3 regions of the Bacillus infantis NRRL B-14911 genome follow, and region 1 is predicted to be linked to each of the others. Evidence: a T-box and tRNA genes for the amino acid it is inferred to sense, from the RefSeq annotation. Region 1 holds a T-box; the other regions hold tRNA genes.
What was found. A T-box is a leader RNA that pairs with one kind of tRNA and senses whether it is charged. The one in region 1 lies ahead of pheS (phenylalanine--tRNA ligase subunit alpha), so its partner is inferred to be a tRNA-Phe.
Positions count from the first base shown of each region.

Region 2: it encodes a tRNA-Phe, which carries the amino acid that the T-box ahead of pheS (phenylalanine--tRNA ligase subunit alpha) is inferred to sense. The anticodon was not compared.
Region 3: it encodes a tRNA-Phe, which carries the amino acid that the T-box ahead of pheS (phenylalanine--tRNA ligase subunit alpha) is inferred to sense. The anticodon was not compared.

Region 1 is NC_022524.1:3,572,117-3,575,358, forward strand. Features, by position in the region: gene pheT (phenylalanine--tRNA ligase subunit beta) at 1-925, opposite strand, end outside; gene pheS (phenylalanine--tRNA ligase subunit alpha) at 938-1,975, opposite strand; T-box leader at 2,037-2,284, opposite strand; gene N288_RS18050 (TrmH family RNA methyltransferase) at 2,364-3,113, opposite strand; gene sspI (small acid-soluble spore protein SspI) at 3,233-3,242, shown strand, end outside.
Region 2 is NC_022524.1:1,038,077-1,041,318, reverse strand. Features, by position in the region: gene N288_RS05535 (carbohydrate ABC transporter permease) at 1-212, opposite strand, end outside; tRNA gene N288_RS05530 (tRNA-Gly) at 447-520, opposite strand; tRNA gene N288_RS05525 (tRNA-Leu) at 594-675, opposite strand; tRNA gene N288_RS05520 (tRNA-Cys) at 721-794, opposite strand; tRNA gene N288_RS05515 (tRNA-Gly) at 803-877, opposite strand; tRNA gene N288_RS05510 (tRNA-Gln) at 881-955, opposite strand; tRNA gene N288_RS05505 (tRNA-His) at 997-1,072, opposite strand; tRNA gene N288_RS05500 (tRNA-Trp) at 1,084-1,157, opposite strand; tRNA gene N288_RS05495 (tRNA-Tyr) at 1,165-1,249, opposite strand; tRNA gene N288_RS05490 (tRNA-Thr) at 1,259-1,334, opposite strand; tRNA gene N288_RS05485 (tRNA-Phe) at 1,345-1,420, opposite strand; tRNA gene N288_RS05480 (tRNA-Asp) at 1,570-1,645, opposite strand; tRNA gene N288_RS05475 (tRNA-Met) at 1,792-1,865, opposite strand; tRNA gene N288_RS05470 (tRNA-Val) at 1,883-1,958, opposite strand; tRNA gene N288_RS05465 (tRNA-Glu) at 1,963-2,037, opposite strand; tRNA gene N288_RS05460 (tRNA-Ser) at 2,053-2,145, opposite strand; tRNA gene N288_RS05455 (tRNA-Asn) at 2,151-2,225, opposite strand; rRNA gene rrf (5S ribosomal RNA) at 2,250-2,366, opposite strand; rRNA gene N288_RS05445 (23S ribosomal RNA) at 2,484-3,242, opposite strand, start outside.
Region 3 is NC_022524.1:3,778,046-3,781,287, forward strand. Features, by position in the region: gene glgB (1,4-alpha-glucan branching protein GlgB) at 1-217, opposite strand, end outside; gene N288_RS19005 (hypothetical protein) at 409-606, shown strand; tRNA gene N288_RS19010 (tRNA-Glu) at 681-752, opposite strand; tRNA gene N288_RS19015 (tRNA-Ser) at 756-846, opposite strand; tRNA gene N288_RS19020 (tRNA-Asn) at 853-927, opposite strand; tRNA gene N288_RS19025 (tRNA-Ile) at 929-1,005, opposite strand; tRNA gene N288_RS19030 (tRNA-Gly) at 1,010-1,083, opposite strand; tRNA gene N288_RS19035 (tRNA-His) at 1,091-1,166, opposite strand; tRNA gene N288_RS19040 (tRNA-Phe) at 1,199-1,274, opposite strand; tRNA gene N288_RS19045 (tRNA-Asp) at 1,439-1,514, opposite strand; tRNA gene N288_RS19050 (tRNA-Met) at 1,519-1,592, opposite strand; tRNA gene N288_RS19055 (tRNA-Ser) at 1,619-1,711, opposite strand; tRNA gene N288_RS19060 (tRNA-Ile) at 1,726-1,802, opposite strand; tRNA gene N288_RS19065 (tRNA-Met) at 1,809-1,885, opposite strand; tRNA gene N288_RS19070 (tRNA-Ala) at 1,913-1,988, opposite strand; tRNA gene N288_RS19075 (tRNA-Pro) at 2,004-2,080, opposite strand; tRNA gene N288_RS19080 (tRNA-Arg) at 2,197-2,273, opposite strand; tRNA gene N288_RS19085 (tRNA-Leu) at 2,293-2,381, opposite strand; tRNA gene N288_RS19090 (tRNA-Gly) at 2,388-2,462, opposite strand; tRNA gene N288_RS19095 (tRNA-Leu) at 2,472-2,556, opposite strand; tRNA gene N288_RS19100 (tRNA-Lys) at 2,580-2,655, opposite strand; tRNA gene N288_RS19105 (tRNA-Thr) at 2,665-2,740, opposite strand; tRNA gene N288_RS19110 (tRNA-Val) at 2,746-2,821, opposite strand; rRNA gene rrf (5S ribosomal RNA) at 2,830-2,946, opposite strand; rRNA gene N288_RS19120 (23S ribosomal RNA) at 3,066-3,242, opposite strand, start outside.

The DNA of each region.
Region 1 (3,242 bases):
CTGCTGAAAGCTTCCTTTCTGCATCATCCAGCGTGACAATGGTTTCACCTTCATTCGCACGGCGTACAAGGATTTCTTTGGAGCCAAGGCGCCCATAGTCAAAAGCATGGAGCGGCTGACCGTATTCAAGCAGGACATAGTTCGTGATATCAACCACATTATTATGCGGCCTGATGCCCTCAGCCATCAGCCTCGTCTGCATCCATAGAGGCGAAGGGCCGACTTTCACGTTTTTGATTATCTTTGCCACATAAAGCGGGTTGTCTTCCTTGGCTTCTACATTTACAGTGATATAGTCAGAAGCTTTTTCAGCTGATTCGGCTGCCTGCGGGGATGGAAGCTTCACTTCTCTTCCCAGAATGGCTGCAACCTCATAAGCTACGCCGAGCATGCTCAGGCAATCTGCACGGTTCGGGGTGAGTCCAAGTTCCAGGATATGATCATCCCTGTTGAGCATTTCAAGCGCATCCTCGCCCACTTCCACGTCATTCGGGAAAACAAAGATGCCTTCAGAGAATTCCTTGGCCACAAGCTTGCTCTCGATTCCAAGCTCCTGAAGAGAGCAGATCATGCCGTTGGATTCTTCGCCGCGCAGCTTTGCACGCTTGATCTTGAAGTTGCCCGGCAGGACAGCGCCGACTGTTGCAACGGCAACCTTCTGCCCTTTATCCACATTAGGCGCGCCGCAGATAATCTGCACCGGCGCTTCTCCTCCTGTATCAACCAGGCATTTATTCAGCTTGTCGGCATTCGGGTGCTGCTCGCGTTCCAGCACATGGCCGACAACTACACCTTTGATGCCTTCGTTCAATATTTCGATTCCTTCTACTTCTATTCCGCTCTTAGTAATCTTTTCTGCCAATTGTGCTGCGGAGATGCCGGATAAATCTACATACTCCTGCAGCCATTTATATGAAACCAACATAAAGCAGTCCTCCTATTCCTGTACTGAAAATTGTTTCAAGAAACGAATGTCGTTTGTATAAAAATGGCGGATATCATCTATGCCATATTTCAGCATCGCAATCCGCTCTACGCCCATTCCGAATGCAAACCCGGTATATTTCTTAGGATCATAGCCTGCCATCTCAAGCACATGCGGATGGACCATGCCTGCACCAAGGACCTCGATCCAGCCGGTGCCCTTGCAGACACTGCAGCCTTTCCCGCCGCAGATCTTGCAGGAAATATCCACTTCAACAGAAGGTTCTGTGAACGGGAAGAAGCTCGGGCGGAGGCGGATTTCCCGTTCCTCGCCAAACATCTTTTTAGCAAAGACCTCAAGCGTGCCTTTTAGATCTGCCATGCTGATCCCTTCGGCCACAACCAATCCTTCTATCTGCATGAACTGATGGGAGTGAGTCGCATCATCGTTATCGCGGCGGTATACCTTGCCTGGACAGATGATTTTGACAGGCCCTTTCCCTTCATTTGCCTCCATTGTGCGCGCCTGCACAGGAGAGGTATGGGTACGGAGAAGCGTTTCTTCCGTAATATAGAATGAATCCTGCATATCCCTGGCAGGATGCCCTTTCGGCAGGTTCAGCGCTTCAAAGTTATAATAGTCGCTTTCGACTTCATAGCCTTCCGCTACTGAATAGCCCATCCCAATGAACAGGTCTTCAATCTCTTCCACGATTTTCGTCAGCGCATGATGAGTCCCGGTTCTGACTGGGCTTCCCGGAAGGGTCACATCAATGGTCTCTTCGGCCAGCTTTTGTTCAACTGCTGCCCTCTCAAGCTTTTCCTGCTTTTCTTCAATGGCTGAAGAAATGCTGTCGCGCACTTCATTTGCCAGCGCCCCCATTTTCGGACGCTCTTCCGCCGATAATTTGCCCATCCCTTTCAGGACTTCAGTAATCGGGCCTTTTTTGCCAAGATAAGATACACGGATATCATTGAGCTCTTTCAGGTTCTCAGCTTTTTCAACTGAAGTTAAAGCTTCCTGCTGCAATTCTTTTAAACGATCTTGCATCTTTTTTCCTCCTTTTTACGTAACAGCGATATTTTTAGGCAAAATAAAAAACCCCTCCCTGTTAAGGGACGAGGTTTTGGATTCGCGGTACCACCCTTATTAACAGCCGCCTTTCAAAGAAGGTGCTGTTCGCTTCATTCAGATAACGGCTGTGCCGGGGGCATCTTTCGATTTGCAGTGTCTGCAAATGTTCCCGATGCCAGCTCAGGAGGTGAACTTCACTTAAAAAATACTCTAAAATGCTTCCAGTCACGGCATTTTATCCCTGGTGAGCTTTTATAAGCTACTTTTCTCCATCATCGCTTTTTTATGTAATGCAGTTTTGCTGTTTATTATAGTATATTCTTCCCTTTGTTTCAAACTCTTTTCAAGTTTTTGCTGGCCCAATTCAATTCTTCAGATAATACAGAAGGATGCCTGCTGCGACCGCAACATTGAGCGATTCACTTTTTCCGTATATCGGGATATAAAGATTCTTATCTGTCCGCGCAAGCAGTTCAGGGCTGACCCCGCTGCCTTCATTTCCGACCAGAAGCGCAAAACGGCCGGCCGGATGGGTCTCCTTGTATGGTGATCCATTTTCAAGCGCAGTCCCGTAGACCGGTATTTCCTCTTCCTCAAGCCTGTCCATCCACTCATTGAGACTGCCTCTTATAATCGGAAGATGGAAGTGGCTGCCCTGGGCGGACCGGAGAACCTTAGGATTATAAATATCTGCACTGCCTTTCCCGACTATCACTGCATCAATTCCAGCAGCATCAGCTGTCCTGATCATGGTTCCCAGATTGCCTGGATCCTGGACAGCATCAATCAGCAGGAAGGTGCTTCCCTTTACAGAAGCCGGCGTTTTTTCTTCTTTGCATACCGCGATGACCCCCTGGGGAGTTTCGGTGTCTGAGAGTGATTTGATGATTTCATCGGTTACCATTGTTACCGGCAGCTCGCCGTAATCCCAGCGGACAGGCAGCTCTGCATTTTCACTGATGATCAGCTCGATGGCTTTTTCTCCCTTTAGGGCTTCTTCCGCCAGGTGATATCCTTCAGCAAGAAACATCCCCGTTTTATCGCGCTCTTTCTTGGCCAGCAGCTTCCTCCATTGTTTGATCTGCGGATTATTGGCAGATTGAATATGCTTCAACACGGTCTCTCCTTTATCTTTCAGCTTTCAATTTTCTTATTATAGCTTACCCTCTGTACATAATAAATCCAAAAATAGAAAACATATTAAAGAATTGAATATGAAAGGGGTGCGTGCAGATGAATCTGA
Region 2 (3,242 bases), 2.4 Mb from region 1:
CATTCGACAGCTGAGCTTACACCATTCCATGAGGTAAAGGAATAATATAAACCCATAAGGAATGGTATCACCTGAATAAGGACAAAGAATAAAATGGCCGGTCCGGTAAAAGCCGCATAAATTAATATACTTCGAAGACGTGCTTTTCTTTTGCTTGTTCTCTTTGTTACAGCGTCCGCCTTTATGGGAGCCAACTCTGTTTTTGCATCCAATTTTACTCTCACCGCCTTTTGTAATCGCTTTCTTTTATTATAGGAGGCTATCAAATAAAAAGGGGCAACATAATTGACCAAAAGAGGGGGAAAATTTTGACTTCTTCATAGAGAAGAAAGACTGGCTGACATCTTACCGTAACCCACGGGTCATGCCTTATCGGGATCAAGACAAAGAAAAAACGCAATGCTTCGTTTTCTGAAAACGAAACACTGCGTTGATGAAATTATGTATGGAGCGGGTGATGGGAATCGAACCCACGACATCAGCTTGGAAGGCTGAGGTTTTACCATTAAACTACACCCGCATCGAAAATTGCTGAAATTTGTCGATGCCTTTTCAAAAATAAAAACAGGAAACCCTGTATAAAAAGAAAATGATACCGGTGGCCGGGGTCGAACCGGCACTCCAGAAGGAACACGATTTTGAGTCGTGCGCGTCTGCCAATTCCGCCACACCGGCATATCATTTAATTTATCGTTCATTCTCCATTTCCTGTAATTGGAATGGAGGCGGCAACCGGAATCGAACCGGTGATAAAGGTTTTGCAGACCTCTGCCTTACCTCTTGGCTATGCCGCCAGAACGTTTGGAGCGGAAGACGGGATTCGAACCCGCGACCCCCACCTTGGCAAGGTGATGTTCTACCACTGAACTACTTCCGCAAATGGCTGGGCTAGCTGGATTCGAACCAACGCATGACGGAGTCAAAGTCCGTTGCCTTACCGCTTGGCTATAGCCCAATAATATGATATGCATAGAATGCAATATTGTGATTAAAAAATGGGGCGACTGATGGGAATCGAACCCACGAATGTCGGAACCACAATCCGATGCGTTAACCACTTCGCCACAATCGCCATAATAAAATTGGCAGGGGTAGTAGGAATCGAACCCACACTGGAGGTTTTGGAGACCTCTGTTCTACCTTTAAACTATACCCCTGTATGAATGGTGGAGGGGGACGGATTCGAACCGCCGAACCCTGAGGGAGCGGATTTACAGTCCGCCGCGTTTAGCCACTTCGCTACCCCTCCACGTTAAGGTGGTGCCGGCTAGAGGACTTGAACCCCCAACCTACTGATTACAAGTCAGTTGCTCTACCAATTGAGCTAAACCGGCTTACAAACAATGGTGGCTCAGGACGGAATCGAACCGCCGACACAAGGATTTTCAGTCCTTTGCTCTACCGACTGAGCTACTGAGCCATAATAAAATTTTCATCCAAAACCTTTTATACTTTAAGTCCTTTGTTCGTCAGTTCTTACGAACTTCCTCACAGATTGCCGCAGGAGCTGTTCAATGAAGGTAGCAATCTGCTCTACCGACTGAGCTACTGAGCCTAATTAAATTTAAATGGCGGTCCCGACGGGAATCGAACCCGCGATCTCCTGCGTGACAGGCAGGCATGTTAACCGCTACACCACGGGACCATTTTATAAATTTGGGTCTTGATTATGCCCGAGAAGCCTGCAGGACTGACTCTTCCTCTTCCAGATGACTCAAGGAAGCAAATCCGTTGAGGCAACTCGCAGCATATTCATTGCAGTGTCGCTCGTCGCTACACCACAGGACCAGATTGCGGGGGCAGGATTTGAACCTGCGACCTTCGGGTTATGAGCCCGACGAGCTACCGGACTGCTCCACCCCGCGACAATAAAAAGTTATAATGGTGGAGGATGACGGGATCGAACCGCCGACCCTCTGCTTGTAAGGCAGATGCTCTCCCAGCTGAGCTAATCCTCCGAAATGGTGACCCCTACGGGATTCGAACCCGTGTTACCGCCGTGAAAGGGCGGTGTCTTAACCGCTTGACCAAGGGGCCATTATATAATTTAAATGGCGGAGAGCAAGGGATTTGAACCCTTGAGACAGCTATAAACCGCCTACACGATTTCCAATCGTGCTCCTTCGGCCACTCGGACAGCTCTCCATAATTGGCTCCGCAGGTAGGATTCGAACCTACGACCGTTCGGTTAACAGCCGAATGCTCTACCACTGAGCTACTGCGGAATGATAGTATATTAGAATACTTTCGCCCGGCAGCGTCCTACTCTCACAGGAGGAGAACCTCCAACTACCATCGGCGCTGAGAAGCTTAACTTCCGTGTTCGGTATGGGAACGGGTGTGACCTTCTCGCTATCGCCACCAGACTATTTTTTCAAGACAAGTATTATTATACCGTCTTTTTATTATTTTGCAAGAGAATTTTTAAATTTTATTCCCTCAAAACTAGATAATGCAGAAGAAGAATTACAAAGCAATCAAATGTGGTTAAGTCCTCGATCTATTAGTATCTGTCAGCTCCACGTGTCACCACGCTTCCACCTCAGACCTATCAACCTGATCATCTTTCAGGGATCTTACTAGCTTGACGCTATGGGAAATCTCATCTCGAGGGGGGCTTCATGCTTAGATGCTTTCAGCACTTATCCCTTCCGCACATAGCTACCCAGCGATGCCTTTGGCAAGACAACTGGTACACCAGCGGTGCGTCCATCCCGGTCCTCTCGTACTAAGGACAGCTCCTCTCAAATTTCCTGCGCCCACGACGGATAGGGACCGAACTGTCTCACGACGTTCTGAACCCAGCTCGCGTACCGCTTTAATGGGCGAACAGCCCAACCCTTGGGACCGACTACAGCCCCAGGATGCGATGAGCCGACATCGAGGTGCCAAACCTCCCCGTCGATGTGGACTCTTGGGGGAGATAAGCCTGTTATCCCCGGGGTAGCTTTTATCCGTTGAGCGATGGCCCTTCCATGCGGAACCACCGGATCACTAAGCCCGACTTTCGTCCCTGCTCGACTTGTAGGTCTCGCAGTCAAGCTCCCTTGTGCCTTTACACTCTGCGAATGATTTCCAACCATTCTGAGGGAACCTTTGGGCGCCTCCGTTACTTTTTAGGAGGCGACCGCCCCAGTCAAACTGCCCGCCTGACACTGTCTCCCGCCCCGATCAGGGGCGCGGGTTAGAATTTCAATACAGCCAGGGTAGTATCCCACCAATGCCTCCACCGAAGCTGGCGC
Region 3 (3,242 bases), 210 kb from region 1:
TCATTCTATGTAATTTGAAATCATCCCCATTCCAGCTGTTAAAGTCCCCTACAACCCTGACTTCCTTGGCGTTAGGAGCCCATACAGCGAACCTGGTTAGGGTCTTGCCATCTTCAAATATTACGTGGGCACCAAAAAGACGGTGGCTGTCAAAAAGGGTGCCTTCATGAAATAAATGCATCTGATAGTCGGTGGGTAACATCGTTTTCACAGCCATCCTTCTTTCCAACAGATTTTAGTTCATTGACATTCTTTTTTATATTCGTGTTCAATGTAAAAATACCTTGTAAAAATAAATTAAATTTTTCGATATTTTCTCTTATAATTCGATTATTTTTGTAAAATAGAAATGGTTCTAGCGGGAATTGCCTATAATAAGCATATGTTTTTATGAAGGGTGGAATGAAGATGGCAAATCAGGAAGAAGAATTTCTCCTGCGGGAGAGAGAGGCTGCTGAAGAAAAACTGCCGCTGTTCGGTCCTGCAGATGGAAAAATCCTGGCGACAGGAGATATGTTCCGGGGGCCTTATACAGGAGTTGTTTCGGATATAGATCTAAATAATCCGGGAAACCGGCTGCAAAACAATGAAGAGCTTCCAGATTAAGCATCAAGCAAATGCTTAAAAGAAAATAATGCATACAAAAAAGCTGCCAGCATGATGCTGACAGCTTTTTTGTATGACCCCTACGGGATTCGAACCCGTGTTACCGCCGTGAAAGGGCGGTGTCTTAACCGCTTGACCAAGGGGCCTTATGGCGGAGAAGGAGGGATTTGAACCCTCGCGCCGGTTGCCCGACCTACACCCTTAGCAGGGGCGCCTCTTCAGCCACTTGAGTACTTCCCCATAGATTGGCTCCGCAGGCAGGACTCGAACCTGCGACCGTTCGGTTAACAGCCGAATGCTCTACCACTGAGCTACTGCGGAATGGTGGGCCTAAATGGACTCGAACCATCGACCTCACGCTTATCAGGCGTGCGCTCTAACCAGCTGAGCTATAGGCCCACTTTGGAGCGGGTGATGGGAATCGAACCCACGACATCAGCTTGGAAGGCTGAGGTTTTACCATTAAACTACACCCGCAATTTTATGGGGCGACTGATGGGAATCGAACCCACGAATGTCGGAACCACAATCCGATGCGTTAACCACTTCGCCACAATCGCCACTGTTCAATGCTATTAGATAAAATAATAAATGGTGGCTCAGGACGGAATCGAACCGCCGACACAAGGATTTTCAGTCCTTTGCTCTACCGACTGAGCTACTGAGCCACAATAAAATTCACTTCCTAAACCTTGTATGGTTTAAGTCCTTTGTTCATCAATTCTCACGGACTTCCTTACAGATTGCCGCAGAAGCTTTTCAGATAAGGTATCAAACTGCTCTACCGACTGAGCTGCTGAGCTATACTGGATATGGATTGTACAAGTGAAAATGGCGGTCCCGACGGGAATCGAACCCGCGATCTCCTGCGTGACAGGCAGGCATGTTAACCGCTACACCACGGGACCAGTATTGCGGGGGCAGGATTTGAACCTGCGACCTTCGGGTTATGAGCCCGACGAGCTACCGGACTGCTCCACCCCGCGACGATAAAAATCATTCAAAAATATAATGGAGGAGGTAGAGGGATTCGAACCCCCGCGCGGTGTTACCCGCCTGTCGGTTTTCAAGACCGATCCCTTCAGCCAGACTTGGGTATACCTCCATATTTCAAGTAAATGGTGGACCTTGTAGGACTCGAACCTACGACCGGACGGTTATGAGCCGTCTGCTCTAACCAGCTGAGCTAAAGGTCCTTAATTTGGTAGCGGCGGAGGGGATCGAACCCCCGACCTCACGGGTATGAACCGTACGCTCTAGCCAGCTGAGCTACACCGCCAAATCAAGTATTTTTTATAAGGTTATATGGTGGAGCCTAGCGGGATCGAACCGCTGACCTCCTGCGTGCAAAGCAGGCGCTCTCCCAGCTGAGCTAAGGCCCCATATTAATTTTAAAATGGTCGGGAAGACAGGATTCGAACCTGCGACCCCTTGGTCCCAAACCAAGTGCTCTACCAAGCTGAGCTACTCCCCGTCATGTAAATGATAAGCGTCGAATCTCTTCAGTGCTTCCTTATTCACATCATCCTGCAATAGCAGTCAGGTGTTCACTCGTTGGCTTATATTCTGGCTTTCATTACATAAATAGTATGGCGCGCCCGAAAGGAGTCGAACCCATAACCTTCTGATCCGTAGTCAGACGCTCTATCCAATTGAGCTACGGGCGCATAGTTAAAATAAAATTAATGGTGCCGAGGACCGGAATCGAACCGGTACGGTAGTCACCTACCGCAGGATTTTAAGTCCTGTGCGTCTGCCAGTTCCGCCACCCCGGCAATCTCTGGAGCGGAAGACGGGATTCGAACCCGCGACCCCCACCTTGGCAAGGTGATGTTCTACCACTGAACTACTTCCGCATATAAAATTGGTGCGGGTGAAGGGAGTCGAACCCCCACGCCTTGCGGCGCCAGATCCTAAGTCTGGTGCGTCTGCCAATTCCGCCACACCCGCATAATTCATTACTAGAGATTGAATGGTGAGCCATGAAGGACTCGAACCTTCGACCCTCTGATTAAAAGTCAGATGCTCTACCGACTGAGCTAATGGCTCATTTGAAACTGGTGCCGGCTAGAGGACTTGAACCCCCAACCTACTGATTACAAGTCAGTTGCTCTACCAATTGAGCTAAACCGGCAATTATGGTGGAGGATGACGGGATCGAACCGCCGACCCTCTGCTTGTAAGGCAGATGCTCTCCCAGCTGAGCTAATCCTCCATATTAAAGCCCGGCAGCGTCCTACTCTCACAGGAGGAGAACCTCCAACTACCATCGGCGCTGAGAAGCTTAACTTCCGTGTTCGGTATGGGAACGGGTGTGACCTTCTCGCTATCGCCACCAGACTATTTTTTCAAGACAAGTATTATTATATCATCTTGTTTTTGTTTTGCAAGGGATTTTTTAAAATTTTTATTCCCTCAAAACTAGATAATGCAGAAGAAGAATTACAAAGCAATCAAATGTGGTTAAGTCCTCGATCTATTAGTATCTGTCAGCTCCACGTGTCACCACGCTTCCACCTCAGACCTATCAACCTGATCATCTTTCAGGGATCTTACTAGCTTGACGCTATGGGAAATCTCATCTCGAGGGGGGCTTCATGCTTAGATGCTTTCAGCACTTATCCCTTCCGCACATA